DNA from 3 places in the Photobacterium sp. GB-1 genome. Region 2 is predicted to be linked to each of the others. Evidence: predicted binding sites of a transcription regulator. Region 2 holds the regulator's gene; each other region holds the start of a gene.
What was found. The regulator PurR, encoded in region 2, represses purine synthesis genes. The targets are predictions, from matches to a motif close to TNANGNAAACGTTTNCNTNA.
Positions count from the first base shown of each region.

Region 1: the regulator PurR is predicted to act here: its motif matches at 4,505-4,524, upstream of C9J45_RS07730 (formate--tetrahydrofolate ligase).
Region 3: the regulator PurR is predicted to act here: its motif matches at 4,396-4,415, upstream of purE (5-(carboxyamino)imidazole ribonucleotide mutase).

Region 1 covers NZ_PYOB01000005.1:120,554-127,398, reverse strand. Annotated here, with positions in the region: gene focA (formate transporter FocA) at 1-633, shown strand, start outside; gene pflB (formate C-acetyltransferase) at 694-2,967, shown strand; gene pflA (pyruvate formate lyase 1-activating protein) at 3,279-4,019, shown strand; gene C9J45_RS07730 (formate--tetrahydrofolate ligase) at 4,614-6,368, shown strand; gene C9J45_RS07725 (YfbU family protein) at 6,658-6,845, shown strand, end outside.
Region 2 covers NZ_PYOB01000014.1:36,821-43,665, forward strand. Annotated here, with positions in the region: gene C9J45_RS13880 (energy transducer TonB) at 1-546, shown strand, start outside; gene C9J45_RS13885 (MotA/TolQ/ExbB proton channel family protein) at 550-1,251, shown strand; gene C9J45_RS13890 (biopolymer transporter ExbD) at 1,248-1,673, shown strand; gene C9J45_RS13895 (hemin ABC transporter substrate-binding protein) at 1,666-2,535, shown strand; gene C9J45_RS13900 (iron ABC transporter permease) at 2,584-3,621, shown strand; gene C9J45_RS13905 (heme ABC transporter ATP-binding protein) at 3,618-4,457, shown strand; gene purR (HTH-type transcriptional repressor PurR) at 4,863-5,867, shown strand; cyclic di-GMP riboswitch class I at 6,066-6,156, shown strand; gene C9J45_RS13915 (TfoX/Sxy family DNA transformation protein) at 6,291-6,845, shown strand, end outside.
Region 3 covers NZ_PYOB01000019.1:1,255-8,099, reverse strand. Annotated here, with positions in the region: gene C9J45_RS16025 (LysM peptidoglycan-binding domain-containing protein) at 1-432, shown strand, start outside; gene dprA (DNA-processing protein DprA) at 439-1,536, shown strand; gene C9J45_RS16015 (DUF494 family protein) at 1,539-2,012, shown strand; gene C9J45_RS16010 (topoisomerase DNA-binding C4 zinc finger domain-containing protein) at 2,105-2,680, shown strand; gene C9J45_RS16005 (5-(carboxyamino)imidazole ribonucleotide synthase) at 2,724-3,842, opposite strand; gene purE (5-(carboxyamino)imidazole ribonucleotide mutase) at 3,842-4,330, opposite strand; gene C9J45_RS15995 (L-threonylcarbamoyladenylate synthase) at 4,525-5,082, shown strand; gene hemF (oxygen-dependent coproporphyrinogen oxidase) at 5,095-6,003, shown strand; gene aroE (shikimate dehydrogenase) at 6,067-6,845, shown strand, end outside.

The DNA of each region.
Region 1 (6,845 bases), on a different contig from region 2:
ATTTTAGTCGTTATTTGCGGCGGCGAGCTTTTCACTTCTTCTGTTCTCATCACTGTTGCTCGCGCAAGTAATCGAATTACTACTGGTCAATTATTACGAAATTGGGTTGTTGTTTATGTTGGTAACTTCATCGGCGCGTCATTCTTCGTAATTTGCATTTGGCTAGCAAAACAACACCTTGGCGATAATGGCCAATGGGGTATTACGGCGATGAAAATAGCTCAGCACAAACTGCACCATACCTTCGGTCAAGCCGTAATACTTGGTATGTTATGTAACTTAATGGTGTGTCTAGCCGTATGGATGACATACTCTTGCCGAAGCGCAACAGATAAAATCATGGTTATGCTATTACCTGTTGCTATGTTTGTTGCTTGTGGTTTTGAGCACAGTATTGCAAATATGTTTATGATCCCAATGGGCATCGTTATCCATAACTTTGCATCGCCAGAATTTTGGACAATGACGGGCGTAGCCCCTTCACATTTCGCAGATTTAACAGTTAACAATTTTATTATGAACAACTTAATTCCAGTCACTATAGGTAACATTATTGGTGGTGGTTTCTTAGTTGGTCTCACATACTGGGTTATTCATCGTCGTCCGGAACTTAACGGCAATAAAAAGCACTAAGTTCTAACGTCGGTAACAGGTATTTTTTTCTACTGAAATAGATAGATAGGTAGGTATACAATGGCAGAGCAATTTGCTGGATGGGAAGGCTTTACAGCTGGTGATTGGCAGAACGAAGTAAACGTTCGTGACTTTATCCAAAAGAACTACACTCCTTACGAGGGTGACGGCTCTTTCCTTGAAACAGAAGCAACTCCAGCTACAGCGAAACTTTGGGACGCTGTAATGGAAGGCATCAAACAGGAAAACGCGACTCACGCACCTGTTGATTTTGATACAGATGTTGCCTCTACTATCACTGCACATGATGCAGGTTACATTGAGAAAGAACTAGAAACTATTGTTGGTCTTCAAACTGACGCGCCTCTTAAGCGTGCTTTGATCCCTAACGGTGGTATCCGCATGATCGAAAATTCATGCAAAGTATACGGTCGTGAATTAGACCCTATGCTTAACAAGGTTTACTCTGAACTACGTAAAACACACAACCAAGGTGTTTTCGATGTTTACACGCCTTCAATCCTTAAGTGTCGTAAGTCTGGTGTTCTAACTGGTCTTCCTGATGCATACGGCCGTGGTCGTATCATTGGTGACTACCGCCGCGTAGCACTTTACGGTATTGATTACCTAATGAAGGAAAAACTAGCTCAATTCGCTTCTCTAGAAGAAGAGTTTTTGAATGGTGAAGACCTTCAGATGACGATGCAACGCCGTGAAGAAATTTGCGAACAGCACCGTGCACTTGGTCAAATCAAAGAGATGGCTGCTAAGTACGGTTGTGATATCTCACTTCCAGCTGTTACTGCACAAGAAGCTATCCAGTGGACTTACTTCGGCTACCTAGCTGCTGTTAAATCACAAAACGGTGCTGCAATGTCTCTAGGTCGTACTTCGACTTTCCTAGACATCTTCATCGAGCGTGATATCGCTGCGGGTAAGATCACTGAAGCACAAGCGCAAGAAATGATCGACCACTTCGTAATGAAACTACGTATGGTTCGTTTCCTACGTACGCCTGAGTACGATGAGTTATTCTCTGGCGACCCAATCTGGGCAACAGAATCAATGGGTGGTATGGGTCTTGACGGTCGTACACTAGTTACACGTACTAACTTCCGTTTCCTAAACAGCCTATACACTATGGGTCCTTCTCCAGAGCCAAACATCACTGTTCTTTGGTCTGAAAAACTACCTGTAGGCTTCAAGAAGTTCTGTGCGAAGGTATCTATCGATACATCTTCTATCCAGTACGAAAATGATGACCTAATGCGTCCAGACATGAACTCTGACGATTACGCAATCGCTTGTTGTGTATCTCCAATGGTTGTTGGTAAGCAAATGCAGTTCTTCGGTGCTCGTGCTAACCTTGCTAAGACTATGCTTTATGCAATCAACGGCGGTGTAGATGAGAAGCTTAAGATTCAAGTAGGTCCTAAGACTGAAAAAGTAACTGCTGAAGTTCTTGACTACACAGATACTATGGATCGCCTAGATCACTTCATGGATTGGTTAGCAACAACTTACGTTGCAGCACTTAACGCTATCCATTGGAGCCACGACAAGTACAGCTACGAAGCATCGCTAATGGCTCTACACGATCGTGACATCAAGCGTACAATGGCTTGTGGTATCGCTGGTCTTTCTGTTGCAGCTGACTCACTATCAGCTATCAAATACGCAAAAGTTAAACCAATCCGTGATGAAGACGGTATTGCAATCGACTTCGAAATCGAAGGCGACTACCCTAAATTCGGTAACAACGATGCTCGCGTAGATGACATCGCTTGTGACCTAGTTGAGCGCTTCATGAACAAGATCCGTACTCACAAAATGTACCGTGATGCGATCCCAACTCAGTCTATCCTAACTATCACATCTAACGTTGTGTACGGTAAGAAGACGGGTAACACACCAGACGGTCGTCGTGCAGGTGCTCCTTTCGCACCAGGTGCTAACCCAATGCACGGTCGTGATGAGAAAGGTGCTGTAGCATCTCTAACATCTGTAGGTAAACTACCATTTGCTCACGCTAAAGATGGTATTTCTTACACATTCTCTATCGTACCGAACGCGCTAGGTAAAGATCTTGATACTCAAGAAAACAACCTAGCAGGCCTAATGGATGGTTACTTCCACCATGAGTCTGGCATTGAAGGTGGTCAACACCTAAACGTTAACGTTCTTAACCGCGAAACGCTTGAAGACGCAGTTAAAAACCCAGAGAAATACCCACAGCTAACTATCCGTGTATCGGGTTACGCAGTGCGTTTTAACTCTCTAACGCCAGAGCAGCAAGCTGACGTTATCTCTCGTACTTTCACTGCATCTCTATAATATAGAGCGTACAGTTTAGTATGTAGGAAACTTGTTTCCTGATAAAAACCGGTCTTAATGGCCGGTTTTTTTATGTCTACATATATTCCCCACAAGCCTCGCTATTGTTTATCGACTCAATGCAGATTTTTTAATAATTACAACATATCTATTACCAATAAAGTCATCTCTCCAAATTTTTATAAGTTAGCGATAAATTGACACAAAATAAGAGAATACCCCTAATTTCCATCCCGATATTTCGCTACAATACCCTAGTGGTTTGTAATAAAATAACACTCAAATAAACGCAGCATGCGGAGAAGTAATCAATGTCAGCAATAGGTCGTATTCACTCATTTGAATCTTGCGGAACCGTCGATGGACCTGGTATCCGTTTTATTGTTTTTCTGCAAGGTTGCTTAATGCGCTGTCAGTACTGTCATAACCGTGATACATGGGATACTCATGGTGGTCGTGAAGCTACGGTAGACGAACTTATGCATGAAGCGAAATCATACCGTCACTTTATGAATTCATCTGGCGGCGGTGTTACTGCTTCTGGTGGCGAAGCAATGCTTCAACCTGAATTTGTTCGTGACTTTTTCCGTGCTGCGCAAGCTGAAGGGATCCATACCTGCTTAGATACCAACGGTTATATTCGCAAACATACTGATGTGGTTGATGAAGTGTTAGACGCAACGGATCTTGTGATGCTAGATCTTAAGCAAATGGATGATGGTGTTCACCAAAATCTGGTTGGTGTTTCCAATAAACGCGTACTCGACTTTGCTCGTTACCTGCACCAACGCGGTCAAAAAACTTGGATCCGTTATGTTGTTGTTCCGGGTTACACCGATGACGAACATTCTGCACATCAACTTGGTGAGTTCATAAAAGATATGGACAATATCGAGAAGATCGAACTACTTCCTTACCATCAACTCGGTGAGCACAAGTGGGAAGCTATGGGCTTTGAATACCCGTTAGCCGGTGTGAAACCACCGAAAAAAGAAACCATGGAAGCGATTAAAGAAATCCTTTCTAGTTATGGCCATAAAGTGATGTACTAATCCACTCAACAAAAAATACAAAAAGCGAGCATTAGCTCGCTTTTTAATACGTGTTAAACGGTAACTATCTTAACGGGATAATGGCAAAATAATCGTCAAAAAGGTGATAAAAAATAACATAATGCCAATCGAAAGTGGTGCTGTATGTTTCAACGTAGTCACTGGCTCGTTCATTGATAGCTTCCTTTAATATTTTTAATGATTTTGATATATATCAAATTTTAAAGTGTAATGATGAATAAACACACAGCCAATATTGCAACCAGAGTTTACAGTATTCACCAAATTCATCTTCATACTTCTACTCTATATATCGATATACTGCTTCTGCTCTAGTGACTAAATAACCACTTTCTTATTCTTTTATTACCTATCTCTAAAACGCATTCAATAAATCTTATATACGGTACAAAACGCAACCAAAAACAGCAGCAATTTATAACAACAAAAATAAAATTAACCATGATAAAATGATGGTATAAAAGAAAAGCAAACGATTGCGTCACTATATACATCTTTATCTATAGTATTTAAAACCAACACCATCAATATCACGCAGATACGCATGATTTCCACTGTGAGGATATAGCCTATATGAAAAGCGACATCGATATTTGCCGTGACACCCTACTCTCTCCGATTGAAGGCATTGCCAAAAAAGCGGGTATTCAACCACAGGAACTGACACCGCAAGGTTCATTAAAAGCAAAAATAAAACCTGCCATTTTGAATCGGTTATCGGATCAAGCAGAAGGGAAACTGGTGGTCGTTACTGCGATTACACCAACCCCACTAGGAGAAGGAAAAACCGTTACAACAATTGGTTTAGCACAAGGGTTAGCAAAAATTGATCGCTCAGTAATGGCTTGTATTCGACAGCCGTCAATGGGACCTGTCTTTGGCGTAAAAGGTGGCGCAGCGGGCGGCGGTTATAGCCAAGTCGCACCAATGGATAAGCTAAACCTTCATCTTACGGGTGATATTCATGCGGTTACGGCAGCGCATAACCTTGCAGCTGCTGCAATTGATGCTCGCTTATATCATGAATCACGTTTAGGTTATGATCTATTCAGTGAAAAAACTGGATTACCTGCGCTACGTATCGACATTAATAACATCACTTGGAAACGCGTGATGGATCATAATGATCGTGCTTTGAGAATGATCACCATCGGTCAAAATGAACCAGATAAAACCATTAATGGTTTAGAGCGCCATGACGGCTTTGATATCACAGCCGCCTCTGAACTCATGGCTATTTTAGCACTTGCCGATGATCTCCATGATATGCGTAAACGCATTGGCCGTATTGTCGTCGCTTATGATCTTGATGGTAATCCTGTTACTACAGAAGATCTGCAAGTAGCAGGAGCCATGACTGTCACTCTCTGCGATGCCATTGAGCCCACCCTAATGCAAACGTTAGAAGGCGTACCCACTCTTATCCACGCAGGTCCTTTTGCCAATATCGCGCACGGAAATTCATCTATTATTGCAGACAAAATCGCATTAAAACTCAGTGACTTCACCATTACTGAAGGTGGCTTTGGCTCTGATATGGGATTTGAAAAAGCCTGTAATATTAAAGCCCAGCAAGCAAAAAGAGGCCCTGACTGTGCCGTTGTTGTGGCAACATTGCGTGGCTTAAAAGCCAACTCTGGTCTTTATGATTTACGTCCAGGACACGCTTTACCTGACGGTATTTTTGCCAAAGACAATGATGCGCTGGTTGCAGGGTTTGAAAACCTAAAATGGCATATCAGTAATGCCGCCCGTTATGGTGTTCCCGTTGTTGTCGCTATTAACCGTTTCCCACAAGATACAGATGAGGAATTAGCGCAACTACAAGCAATGATCAAAGCAGAGAGCTTTGACACTTTTGTAGACGTTGCTATCAGTGAAGCCTTTGGTAAAGGCGGTGAAGGGGCGATTAAACTCGCAGAGTGTGTGGTAAAAGCCTGCCAACATAAAGCAAACTTCACTCCTTTATATCAACTAAACCAGCCATTAGAAGAAAAAATAATGGCTGTGGCTGAAGTAGGATATGGGGCTAGTCATGTAGCGTTATCAGAGGTAGCTCAGCAACAATTAGTCAAATTTAAAGCTCTAGGGTTTGATGAGCTGGCTATTTGTATGGCAAAGACACCGCTATCTATTTCAACCGACCCTAGTATTAAAGGGGCACCAAAAGGCTTTACCGTCCCAGTACGTGAATTAAAATTGTGTGCAGGAGCTGGATTTATTTATGCTTTATGCGGCAATGTAATGACAATGCCAGGGTTACCTGAAAAGCCCGCATTTATGAATCTTGATATCGATGAGAATGGCAATATTATCGGCTTAAGCTAACAACGGCTAAAGGTTAACAATAAAAGGTTGTTGTTGCTTAACGCATGCAATAACAACCTGTTAAACGACGCTATCTTATACTTGCCCGAATACAGAGATAGCTATATTACTTTAACGATATCACTCGACAATAACCAAAAAAAAAAGACCTTAAAATAAATATGGCTTTTCATTTTTAATAATATACTGTAACAAAAAAAGATGCCCATATGGTGTCAGATCAATTTATTTTATACCTAACCTGCTACTCTCAATGGCAGAAAATAAAATATTAATGAGGCTAACTCAAATGGAAATGACCCACGCTCAACGCTTAATTTTATCTAATCAGTACTACTTGATGTCAAAACTGACACCTGAAAACGCAGCACATTATCGTCGCCTTCAAACCATTGTTGAACGTGGCTATTCATTACAAATGCGTGAACTAGATAAAGACTTTGGTGATTTACCTGAAGATGATTGCCGTCAAGTTAT
Region 2 (6,845 bases):
CAACCTGAAAAGAAAAAGAAAACAGTTAAAGCTCCGGTTCAACCCACGAAGAAAGCCCCAAAAAAAATAGAAAAGAAGCCAGTAGTAACGAAAAATATTCAGAAAAAAGTTGAGAAAAAAACAGCGACTAAAAACGTAACAAATGCCCAACGAAAAACTGAGAAATTTGAACTTAAACCAACAAATTCTAGCCAGCCTGTGTCATCACAACTGGCATTAAATAAGACAACTAAAGCTAAAAAAACAACCGTTGGAGCACATTCACCTCAATTGGTCTCAAAACCCACGTTTGCCACGAAACCTTCCGCTGTGAAGTATCCACAATTAGCAAAACGTCGTGGTATTGAAGGCACAGTCTTAGTTGAAGTACTGATTGCAAAAGATGGTCATCAAGTTAAACAAAAACTGGTTAAATCATCTGGTGCCAATGTACTTGATGATGCGGCACTTAAAGCGATTAAAAAGTGGCGCTTCTCACCCCATATTGTTGACGGCATTGCTATTGCACACCGTGTTCAAATTCCCGTTCGTTTCAAATTGGATTAAATCATGCCTTTTATTGATAACCTCAACCAGCAACTTGGCCTAATGGCGTGGCCTCTTATTATTTGTTCTGTGCTCACTGTTATGATTTTAACTGAGCGTCTTATTCAAGTTTTGTTATGTACCGGTGTAGGCAAAACAAAAGTTACAGCACTCCTTGCTCAACAAAACCGTCACGACGAACACGCACTAGATAATTTAACCGAGGAGCTAAAACAGCAACGCCCTTTGCTTTATAAAGGAATTGCGATGTTAATTGCGCATCGCCATTTCATTAAACCATTACGTGAAGATGCTGCCGCTATTTGGTTAATACAAAAACGCACTGAATTACGTTCAGGTTTACGCTTATTAAGTCTGATTGGTGTTATTAGTCCGTTACTTGGTTTACTCGGTACAGTGCTTGGCTTAATTGATATGTTTACCGGTATTTCCCATTCAACAGGCTCTGTGACTCCCAGCGATCTTGCTGACGGTCTTGGTCTTGCTATGCGAACAACAGCTGCTGGTTTGATCATCGCACTTCCTGCCATTACTGGTGCACAACTACTTGGGCTATGGGCTGATAATGTTACGGCTAAACTAGAACACAGTTTAAACCGTTGTAATCTTTGGCTTGAAGGAATGAATGTTGACGCTGAAAACGGGAAAACATCAGCCTGTGATACCTGCGAACAAAACCCTGCCGTTAATGGGACTGCATCATGATCAAAGCCAACAGTAGCGTTTTCCAAACTGAGGAAATGAATCCAGACCTGACTCCATTACTGGATATTATTTTTATTGTCATGGTGTTTTTACTGTTAACAGCCACAGTGAAAATTAAAGCCCTCGATGTCGATTTACCACAAACAGCAACCAAAACATTACAGACAACCCAAGCCGATCCTATTGCTATTAATTTAGTATCAGAAGCACCTTATTGGGCACTGCAAGGTAAAAATATCAATCAATGGGATGACTTCAAAACAGCCTTGTTACAAGAAGTGAAAACTAACCCAACGAAACCTGTTGTGATTGGTGCAGATAAAGCAGCCTCTGTTGAACAAATGCTCAAATTACTCGCCTTCTTGCAAGAAAATAATATCAAAGCGACTCAGCTACTTATGGAAGAATCAAACAATGCATAAACTCTCTCTATTAAAAACCTCTTTATTGACGCTGGTGTTAGGACTTAGTAGCTACGCGCAAGCAAGTACGGACTCAGCAACTGAGAAAAATAAAATCATCAGTGCTGGTGCTTCAGTTACTCAAATCATTAACGCCTTAGATGCTAATGATCAAGTCGTCGCCGTTGATCTAACAAGTAAAGGATTAGTGGAGAAATCAACCCCTAAAGTGGGTTATCACCGCCAGCTTTCAGCTGAGAACTTAATGTCTTTATCCCCGACTCACCTTGTTGGTTCTAATGAAATGGGGCCACAAAGTACACTTAACCTACTTGAGCAATCAGGTGTTGAAATTGATATTGTTAACTCAGGGGAAACCGTCAAAGATTTGCTTACACGTATTGATCAGATTGCTAAACTCACTGATCATCAAGATCGTGCTGAAAAGCTAAAACAAAAGCTTAATGTTCAGCTAGATAAAATTAATACTGCAACAGCCAATATTAAGACTCCTAAAAAAGTCTTGTTCTTAATGATCCATGATGGTCGCCCAATTAACATTGCAGGAAGTAATACTACTGCAGATAGCATCATTACACTTGCTGGTGCTAAAAACCCTGCTGCAACATCAATCAGTAACTACAAGCCTATTTCTGGTGAAGCGCTGGTTACCATGCAACCAGATATTATTTTGTTGAGCACACGTACAGCTAGCAAGATCAAAAACATGCAAGATCTTATTGCCCAAATGCCATTAATTGCCGCAACACCGGCTGCAACAAATAATGCATTACTCACAATAAAAAGTACTGCGCTCATTGGTGGTTTAGGACTCGAGAGTGTTAATGAAGCTTTAAAGCTTAATCAGGCTATTTATCCTTAAATTACGCCTCTATCTTCCCTATTTATTCGTGCGTAAGGTTGTTGTTACATGTATGCAAAACGCTTCTCAGCCCATCATATTTATATAATAAGTATCGCCTTACTTATTTTTACAGGGCTTTCTTCTATTGTTATAGGTCCTATGGCGATCAGTTATAAACAAAGTTTGTTAGCACTATTACCCGGTGATCATGAACTTGCTAAACATGTCAGCCTAGTGATCCATCAAATTCGTTTACCACGTACGCTTCTCTGTTTTGCTATCGGTGCAATTTTAGCTGTATGTGGCGCTGTACTACAGGGACTGTTTCGCAACCCGCTTGCAGATCCTGGGATCATCGGAATCACTGGCGGTGCAGGCTTAGGTGCTGCATTGGCCATTGTCTTATTTGCCCCTCTCACCGCATCATTCCCTCAGCTTTTAAACTTCGCTATTGTGCCTATTTTTGCCTTTATTGGCGGCGCAATCAGCACAGTTTTAGTTTATCGCTTAGGCACAGATAAAAACGGCACATCGGTGATGATCATGCTACTCGCTGGTGTCGCGATAACCGCAATTTCAGGCGCAGGGCTTGGGTTACTCAATTATGTTGCCGACGATCAAGCCTTACGTGATTTATCATTGTGGTCAATGGGTTCACTGGCTGGTGCAACATGGACAGGCATTATTCTCGCCTATTGCACATTCGGGTTACTCTTTACCTATTTTTATCGTCATACCAGTAATTTAAACGCGTTGTTATTAGGCGAAGCTGAAGCTCGACATATGGGGGTTAACACCCAAAAACTAAAACGTAATTTAATTATTACATGTGCTGCGGGAGTGGGTATGACTGTTGCCGTTTGTGGCCCGATTGGCTTTATTGGCTTGGTTATTCCTCATGTGGGGAGAATGCTAACTGGTCCAAATCATAGAACCTTATTGCCAATTTCGGCTTTACTTGGCGGATTAATCCTCTTGGTTGCCGATATGATTGCTCGAAGCGCATTCTCGCCTCAAGAACTGCCGGTTGGGATCATCACCGCCATGTTAGGCGCGCCTTTCTTTATCTATTTATTAGTTAATCAAAAGAGTCAGATGTCATGACGTTAAATCATTCAGAAAAGGTCGATTTTACAGCAAGTAGCGACAAAGTCTGTGTTATTCAGGCTCGCGACTTATCATTACAATTCGGTGATAAAGTCCTGCTAAATCATCTTGATATTGATATTCACGCAGGAGAAGTCACCGCATTACTTGGGCCAAACGGTGCAGGTAAAAGTACCCTGTTAAAAGTATTATGTGGTGAGATTACGCCAAAATCAGGCACGGTTTCTTTCTTTGATCAACCGCTTAATAATTGGGCTCGGGAAGAATTGGCATGTCACTTAGGTGTTCTTCCACAACATAGCGCATTATCGTTTGCCTTTACCGCGAAAGAAGTTGTCGAGCTAGGCGCAATTCCATTGCAGCTCACTTCGCCTGAACTGAAAGATGCAACAGCATCAAGCATGCAATACGTTGATATTAACAATTTAGCTAAACGTCTCTACCCCACCTTATCGGGGGGTGAAAAACAGCGTGTACACCTTGCCCGGGTTTTAACACAACTCAGTAAAGCCGGTGATAAATGTATCTTGATGTTAGATGAACCCACCTCAGCACTCGATCTCGCCCACCAGCACCACACCTTACAAATTGCCCAAAATATGGCTATACAAGGCGCCGCTGTAATTGTGGTATTGCACGATTTAAACCTTGCAGCCCAATACACTGATCGGATGATTTTCCTTAACGAAGGAGAAATAAAAGCCGACGGAACGCCAACACAAGTTCTTACTCCTGAAGTAATAGATACCTTATATGGTTGGCCTGTCAGTGTTCATACTCATCCAAGTGGTGATTTTCCTTATCTTTTATCAGCCAATCATTCTGTTTTTTAACGTTTTATCTATTAATGACTAGATATACACAATAAATTGAAGCTATTAGCATGACAAACATCGAGTTTTTACGGTTAATGATCAATTAATTCAATCAAGTTGAATAGAAAGATTGCACAACGCAAAACACACAGTAAAATGTGATCGCAAGCGATTACATGTGTAATTAGTGTAAAAATAGTTTCTATCTTCTAATGCCGCATTTTACTGCGGCTTTAGTTGTTTATGATCCATGATAATTGCAACACCCTATAATTCGGTATCAAATTGAATAATTAAGTAGCTAATAACTAAAGGATCTTCATCTCTGCGAGTGAACTCGTAAGCCATAGACTACGTAATTAATCAATTTGGTATCAAAAACCTTTGTCAGATCCTAATCTGACCATGATAAGAAGAATAAATATGGCAACCATTAAAGACGTTGCACGTATGGCAGGTGTATCAACTACTACAGTGTCGCACGTGATTAATAAAACACGCTTTGTTGCAGAAGCAACGCAACAAAAAGTTTTGGCTGCAGTAGATGAACTTAACTACGCCCCAAGTGCAGTAGCGCGAAGCTTAAAATGTAATACAACACGTACTATCGGCATGTTAGTCACTAAATCGACTAACCCATTTTTTGCCGAAGTTGTGCATGGTGTTGAAGAATATTGTTATGGTGCAGGCTACACGCTGATCTTATGTAACACCGAAGGTAACTTAGAAAAACAACGTGATTACTTACGTATGCTTTCTGAAAAGCGTGTTGATGGCCTATTGGTTATGTGCAGCGATCTGGATCAAATGTTGCTCGATTTACTTGAGCGTAAAAATGATCTTCCTATGGTTATCATGGACTGGGGCCCAGAAAGCCCACATACTGATAATATTCTAGATAACGCTGAAAACGGCGGTTATATTGCGACTAAGCACCTTATTGAAAATGGCCATAAGAAAATTGGCTGTTTATCTGGACAAGTTGATAAGTCTACTTGTCAAGAGCGCCTAAAGGGCTTCCGTAAAGCGATGAAAGAAGCAGATCTCACTGTTAATGCTAATTGGCTACTTGACGGTGACTTTGAGTGTGAGTCAGCCGTTGAAGCTGCTCATAAGTTTATCGCAATGGAAGATCGCCCTACTGCTATCTTCTGCTTTAACGACATTATGGCCATGGCTCTGATCAGTACCTTTGAACAGGCAGGTCTGCGTGTTCCTGATGATATCTCAATCATTGGCTACGATAACATTGACCTTGCGCCCTACTTTGCGCCACCGCTAACAACTATCCACCAGCCTAAACGTCGTTTAGGTAAAAAGGCCATCGAAATCTTGCTAGAGCGTGTGAAAGACAAGAATCATGAGCGTCAAACCTTTGAAATGACGCCTAAACTTGTTGAGAGAAAATCGGTTAAAGATCTCAACTAATAAAATTTATCTTTCTATGTTAAGGAAAAGCCGATAAGTTAACCTTGTTGGCTTTTTTTTTACTTATAAAAAACAATCATGAGTATTTATAATTATAAAGCTTATTAAAATAAGCTAAGAACAAATACCTGAACCAATATCACATTTTTGAGAGCTTAGATTTAATATTAAAAGTATTATTTAATATAACTTTATATAGTCACGAACTGGCAAATTAATTGAAAGATTAAGACGCAAAACCACCGGCCTAAAAATTATGTTAATAATTCAAGGTAGCGGGGTTACCGAAGGATTATTATTGAACCGACAATATTATGACACAAACTTAACAATATATTGACAGTATCAATGTGTAGATTAATTAATCTATTTCCTCGCTCTTAATGTTTAGGTGACACTCATATTTTTTCACCGAGTAGAAGCATGGATAAACCAATATTAAAAGATTCATTAAAATTATTTGACCATTTTGGTTCAATAAAATCACGGTCGATGTTTGGCGGTTTTGGCATTTTTTCTGGTGATACAATGTTTGCATTAGTTGTGAACGATAAACTTCACTTACGTGCAAATGCTGAAACTGAAAAGGAATTCAAACAAGCTGGCTTGGAACCCTATGTTTATAAAAAACGTGGCTTCCCTGTTGTAACCAAGCACTATGCAATACCCGATCAATGGTGGGATGAACCCACAAAGATTGTAGCTCAAGGTAGGTATTCACTGGATGCAGCAGAAAAAGACAAGCAAGAAAAGGAGAGTTGCGTACCTGACCGAATTAAAGATTTACCTAATCTACGATTATCAAATGAAAGAATGCTGAAAAAAGCAGGCATAAACACTATTGAACAACTTCTAGCAGTGGGCTCTCTTGGCGCATATAAAGCACTTCAAGAATCACAAACAAGTCCATTGAGTATTGAATTGCTTTGGGCATTGGAAGGCGCAATTAGCGGTCAACATTGGTCAGTTATTCCTGAG
Region 3 (6,845 bases), on a different contig from region 2:
TTACGGGTTGATACCTACCGTCAGGAAATCAATCAAAACGATATTTTATTACCATTATTAGTGAGCGGAGAGCCTAACTTATCGTTTTCACCCTCAACACCGCCAGAGTCAATGACTGCCAATGTGATTGGGCAACTTGAAGGGCGTAGTTACATCTCTAGCTTCGATGTTGTGGTATTAGATCGTGGGCATTTAGATGGTGTGGAATCAGGCTTTGTATTTGATTTATACAAACAAGGCGCCAAAGTTCAAGGTAAAAAAGGCAGTTACCATTACAAAGATAACCCATTAGCAGGCTCTACCCAGTTGGGTGAAGTCTCAGTGGGTAAATTAATGGTGCTTCGTCCTTATGAGCACTTTAGTTTAGCTGTGGTGATGCAAAGCTTAGAACCATTCAAGCCGGGTGTTATTGCTGTTCCACCAACGCGTTAAGATCTCATGAGTGAATCACTCTACCCATGGTTAGTATTAGCGATGACCCCGTATTTAGGTGGTCATCGCATTAATAAACTCTTGCGTCATGTTTCGGCGCAACAATGTGTTGGCTCTTCATTTGATCAGTTGTGTCAGCTAGGTTTGACTCACCAACAAGCCACAGCGATTATTTCCCCCAACCAACAGCGTATCGATCAAGCGTTGCGTTGGCAGCAACATCCGGATCAACATATTTTGACTCTAGATTCTCCTGCTTACCCTTATTTACTGAAACAAATATCATCTCCACCGCCACTGTTATTTGTCCGTGGTGAGGTCGCTTATCTAGCTCAACCACAAGTGGCGATTATTGGTAGTCGCGCCGCTTCCATTGATGGTAGAGAGGCGGCATTTAATTTCGGGTATGCACTAGGGCAAGCGGAGTATGTGGTTACCAGCGGACTTGCTTTAGGAATTGATGGACAAGCTCATCTGGGGGCATTGAAGTCCGGCGGCGCTACCGTTGCGGTGTTAGGCTCTGGTTTAGATCAGATTTATCCTGCTCGCCATCGTCAGTTAGCGAATGAGATTGTAGAGCAAGGGGCATTGGTTTCAGAGTTTTGGCCTGATGAAAAACCTCGTCCACAAAACTTTCCGCGTCGCAATCGAGTGATCAGTGGATTGTCGACAGGCGTATTGGTAGTTGAAGCGGCAGAAAAAAGCGGCTCATTGATTACTGCGCGTTATGCGTTAGAGCAAGGACGAGAAGTGTTTGCCCTTCCAGGCTCTATCTATAATGCGCAAAGTCGAGGCTGTAATGCATTGATAAAATCTGGTGCTAAACTGGTAGAAAGCCCCGCAGATATCTTTAATGAAGTCGGAACCTTAACTGAGTGCGCAATAAATAACCAAATAGGCTTGCCTTTTCCACAACCTGAAAATGAAGAATTGCCATTTCCAGCTCTGTTGGCTAACGTAGGCACCGAAGCAACACCCGTAGATGTAGTTGCTGAACGCTGTGAACAGCCTGTCCATGAAGTATTAACCCAACTTTTAGAGTTGGAATTACTGGACCTGGTCAGTGCAGTACCTGGTGGTTATGTCAGAACGAGGAGGAGCTAGTCATGATGGACATTCTTATGTACCTGTTTGAAACTTACATCCAAAGTGATGCTGAGTTGATGTTTGATCAAGATGAACTTTCCGAAGAGTTAATTCGTGCTGGGTTCCATCAAGATGATATTTATAAAGCGCTTAATTGGTTAGAACAACTCGCAGCGTTACAAGAAACTGAACATACTCCTTATGTAAATAACTGCGCAGCAACATCAATGCGTGTGTATACCGAGCAAGAGATGATCCGTATGGATGTCACTTGTCGCGGTTTCTTGATGTATCTTGAGCAAATCCATGTGCTAAATGCCGATACCCGTGAAATGGTGATTGATCGGATCATGGAGCTCGATACCAATGAATTTTCATTAGATGATTTGAAGTGGATTATCTTAATGGTGCTGTTTAATGCCCCCGGTAATGAAACAGCGTATAGCCAGATGGAAGAGTTGCTATACGGTGCGGAAGACGGTGCAGTGCATTAAAATTAGCGGGCCTTAAAGTGGCCCGTTATTGTATCTATGCTATTTGTCGCGATAGCGTGTAAAACGCGATATTCCTTTTTAAGCGAGCAGTAATGACAACCAATAACCCACCTTTATTCTCTGCCCATGAGCAGGCGTTATCACATACACCGTGCCCACAATGTGGTGGCGAATTAGTGATGCGATTTGGTAAGCGTGGTCCTTTTCTTGGTTGCGATCATTATCCGAGTTGTGACTATATTCAGCCATTAAATCACAACGATGGACATGTAGTGAAAGAGCTCGATATGCCTTGTCCTGAATGTGAGAGCCCATTGGTATTACGCCAAGGTCGTTATGGAATGTTTATTGGGTGTTCAGCATACCCTGCTTGTCACTATTTAGCCTCAACGGAAAAGAAAGCAGAGAATACCGATGTTGGATGTCCTGAATGTCATAAAGGCCATTTAACTGAGCGTAAATCCCGTTATGGCAAAGTGTTTTACGCCTGTGATCAGTATCCAAGCTGTCGCTTTGCTGTGAATAACAAACCCGTTGTCGGTACGTGCCTACAATGTGGCTTTGGTTTGCTAATTGAAAAGAAATTAGCCAGTGGTGTGAAACTGCAATGTGCAGATAGAAAGTGCCATGCTTATCAAGATCCTGATAGTGTTGATAAAACAGCATAAAAAAAGCCTGCTCAGACGCAGGCTTTTTAAATTGGAGTAAATATTAACGCGGCAGTGCGGGGAAATCCTTCTCATCCAGCAAGCTTGATAACATGATCAAACGATACTGCAATTGCTCTGGTGTATCAGCACACACGTTAATGTGCCCCATTTTACGCCCTGCTCGTTTTTCTTTACCGTACCAGTGTACATGGCAACCTTCTTGGGCATAAACCGCATCAGGAATGCTATCTAAACCTAAGATATTGATCATCGCACTTGGACGAATGAGTTGAGTACTACCAAGAGGAAAATCACATACCGCGCGTAAGTGGTTTTCAAACTGACATGTTTCTGCACCTTGCTGTGTCCAGTGGCCTGAGTTATGAACCCGTGGTGCGATTTCGTTTACCAGTAGTTCGCCATCGAGATCGAAAAACTCGATAGCTAACACGCCGACATAATCAAGGCTATTAGCGACGGCACGGAACATGTTATCGGCTTGCGCTTGCAGTGGTGAATCACCCACAATCGCAGTTGATAAACTCAGTACGCCATCAGTATGGACATTCTCAGTTAAGTTAAATACCTGAATATCACCACTGCGATTACGGGCACCAATCAATGATACTTCGCGTTGAAAAGGAATAAATTGCTCAGCAACAATAGCCTGATTAGGAGAATCAGCAATACATTGCGCCATTTCAGGCCAAATATCATCAATCTGTGCGCTTTCTTTTAAGCGCCACTGCCCTTTACCGTCGTAGCCACCTAATGCACTTTTTAACACCAGTGGTAACCCGATTTTTTCAATTGCAGTAAGAAGATCTGCACGTTCAGTGATTTCATGGTATTTAGCATTGCGCACGCCAGCATTATCTAATAACGCTTTTTCTAGACGACGATCGCCACCGGCTTTGATTGCTTCTGGCGTTGGGAAGAACTTCTCGCTGGCAGCACAAATATCTAAAATATCGTGAGGAATATGTTCAAACTCGGCAGTAATCGCATCAACGTCATTAATCGCTTCAACGAGCGAGTTCGACATTGCTTGTTGGGTAAGAGGATGAACCACTTTATCACTCTCTACATCATAAGCGATCACATTGATGTTAAGAGGAGCGCCAGCCAGTGCCATCATACGGGCAAGTTGGCCAGCACCAAGGACTAGCACATTATTCATTATGCATCCTCTGCTGGATTTGGGTTGCTTAATACCGTTTCTGTTTGCTCTTTGCGGAAAGCATCAATAGCGGCCAGTACTTGCTCATCTTGAGTGCCGATAATTTGTGCGGCTAAGAGACCTGCATTGGCAGCCCCTGCATCACCAATTGCTAAGGTACCAACAGCAATACCTTTGGGCATTTGAACGATAGAAAGCAATGAATCCATTCCTTTTAGTGCACGTGATTGCACTGGTACGCCTAATACAGGCACGCTAGTGAAAGCCGCTGTCATCCCCGGTAAGTGAGCTGCACCGCCAGCACCAGCGATGATCACTTTAATGCCACGCTCTTGTGCACTTTCAGCGTATTCGGTTAATAAATGTGGCGTGCGGTGAGCCGAAACGACCTTTGTCTCATAAGGAACATTGAAACGATCAAGCATCTCAGCCGCATGTTGCATGGTTGGCCAATCAGATTTTGAACCCATGATAATTCCAACTTTCATCTCATTCTCCTTCAGGTCATAACTTAACATCGTGTTGATGGCTGCATTATACGGTGATTTAGCTCAAAGGAAAACGTTTGCGTCATGAATATTGACTGTCTTATAACCGAGCATGGAGTTGTGACTAAGGAGTAGGTAGAATGAAATTGAGAAAGTAAAACAACAATATTTGCTGAACAAATAATGAGGATACTGTGGAGAATTTTGCTCAAGTCGTCGCAGCTTTAAAGCAAGGTGAAGTGATCGGGTACCCAACCGAAGCGGTGTTTGGTGTCGGCTGTGATCCGGATAATCAAGAAGCGGTTGAAAAACTATTAGCGATCAAACAACGCCCAGTGGAAAAGGGCTTAATTTTGATCGCGGCGAATTACGATCAGCTGCTGTCATATATTGATGAAAACCAATTGACCGAACAACAAAAGCAAACCGTGATGGCAACATGGCCAGGGCCTGTGACTTGGGTAATGCCGACTAAGCCTAATGTTCCCTCGTTTTTAACGGGGCAATTTACTACGATTGCGGTACGTGTGAGTGATCATCCACTCGTGCAACGCTTATGTTTGGAGTTTGGTAAACCTATTACCTCAACCAGCGCAAATTTAACAGGCCAAGAGCCAGGTCGAACAGCGCAAGAGGTTGAACAACAGTTAGGGCATTGTTTAGCTGCAATCTTGCAAGGTGAAACAGGCGGACGTACCAATCCTTCCGAGATACGTGATGCGCTTAATGGCAATATCTTCCGTCAAGGGTAAGGGATAAAGAGTATGGATAGCCAAGTAGATAAAAGTGCAGTTAAAGCCTTTTTGTTGGATTTACAAGATCGTATTTGCCAAGCATTAGAGCAACAAGAAACAACCGTCGCGTTTGAACAAGACCAATGGCAGCGTGAAGAAGGTGGCGGTGGTCGTAGTCGTGTATTACGTGATGGCGAAATCTTCGAGCAAGCAGGTGTGAATTTTTCTCATGTTTATGGTGCTGAAATGCCAGCTTCTGCAACAGCACATCGCCCAGAATTAGCAGGTCGTCGTTTTGAAGCGATGGGCGTGTCATTGGTTATTCACCCTCGCAACCCTTATGTGCCAACCTCTCATGCCAATGTTCGCTTCTTTATCGCAGAAAAAGACGGTGAAGCTCCGGTTTGGTGGTTTGGTGGTGGCTTTGATCTTACCCCGTTCTATCCTTTCGAAGAAGATTGCCAACACTGGCATGATACAGCTAAACAGTTGTGTGCGCCGTTTGGTGATGATGTTTATCAACAGCACAAAGCATGGTGTGATAAATACTTCTTCTTACCGCACCGTAATGAAACCCGCGGTATAGGCGGTCTATTCTTTGATGATCTCAATCAATGGGGATTTGATAAGAGTTTTGCTTATATGCAAGCGGTAGGTAATGGCTTTATCAATGCCTACATGCCGATAGTACAACAGCGTTATTATCTACCCTATGGTGAACGTGAACGGGAGTTTCAGTTATACCGTCGTGGACGTTATGTCGAATTTAATTTGGTTTATGATCGTGGCACTTTGTTTGGTTTACAGAGTGGCGGAAGAACGGAATCTATTTTAATGTCGATGCCACCATTAGCACGTTGGGAGTACTGCTATGAACCAGAGCCCAATTCAGCAGAAGCGCGACTGTATCAAGATTATTTAAAACCACGAGAGTGGTAATCAATTATTGAGCTCAGATCACGGAGTGATAGAGCCTTCTTAATATAAAGAGAGAATTCGTATATGGATAAGTACGTCGTATTTGGTAACCCAATCGGACAAAGTAAATCTCCATTCATTCATACCTTATTTGCCCGTCAAACAAGTCAACAGATGACATATACCAGTCAACTTGTTGCCATTGATGGTTTTGTGCAAGCGGCAGATATGTTTTTTAATGATGGTGGTAAAGGTTGTAACATTACGGTGCCATTTAAAGAGCAAGCTTATCAATATGCGACCAAGCTAACTGAACGTGCTCGCTTGGCTGGTGCCGTAAATACACTTAAGAAATTGGATGACGGCGGTGTATTAGGTGATAACACTGATGGTGAAGGCCTTGTTCAAGATCTGATCAATCAACAGGTCGAATTAAAAGATCAACGCATCTTATTGTTAGGTGCCGGTGGTGCTGCTCGTGGTGTGCTTTTACCATTATTAGCACAGCAACCTAAACAATTGGTTATAGCCAACCGCACAGTAAGCAAAGCAAAACAATTGGCAGAGCTGTTTTCTTCTTACGGTAATGTTATTGCACTAGAGCACGCCGAACTCGAAAACCAAACCTTTGATGTGATCATCAACTCAACGTCAGCCAGCCTATCTGGAGATGTGCCAGCGATATCTCCAACGGTGATTGGTACGAATACCACGTGCTATGACATGGTGTATGGCTCAGCAATAACCTCTTTTAATGGTTGGGCGAAAGAGCATGGCGCAGTAAAGGTGTTAGATGGGTTAGGAATGCTCGTTGGACAAGCTGCTGAAAGCTTTATGTTATGGCGCGGGCTTCGTCCGGGAGC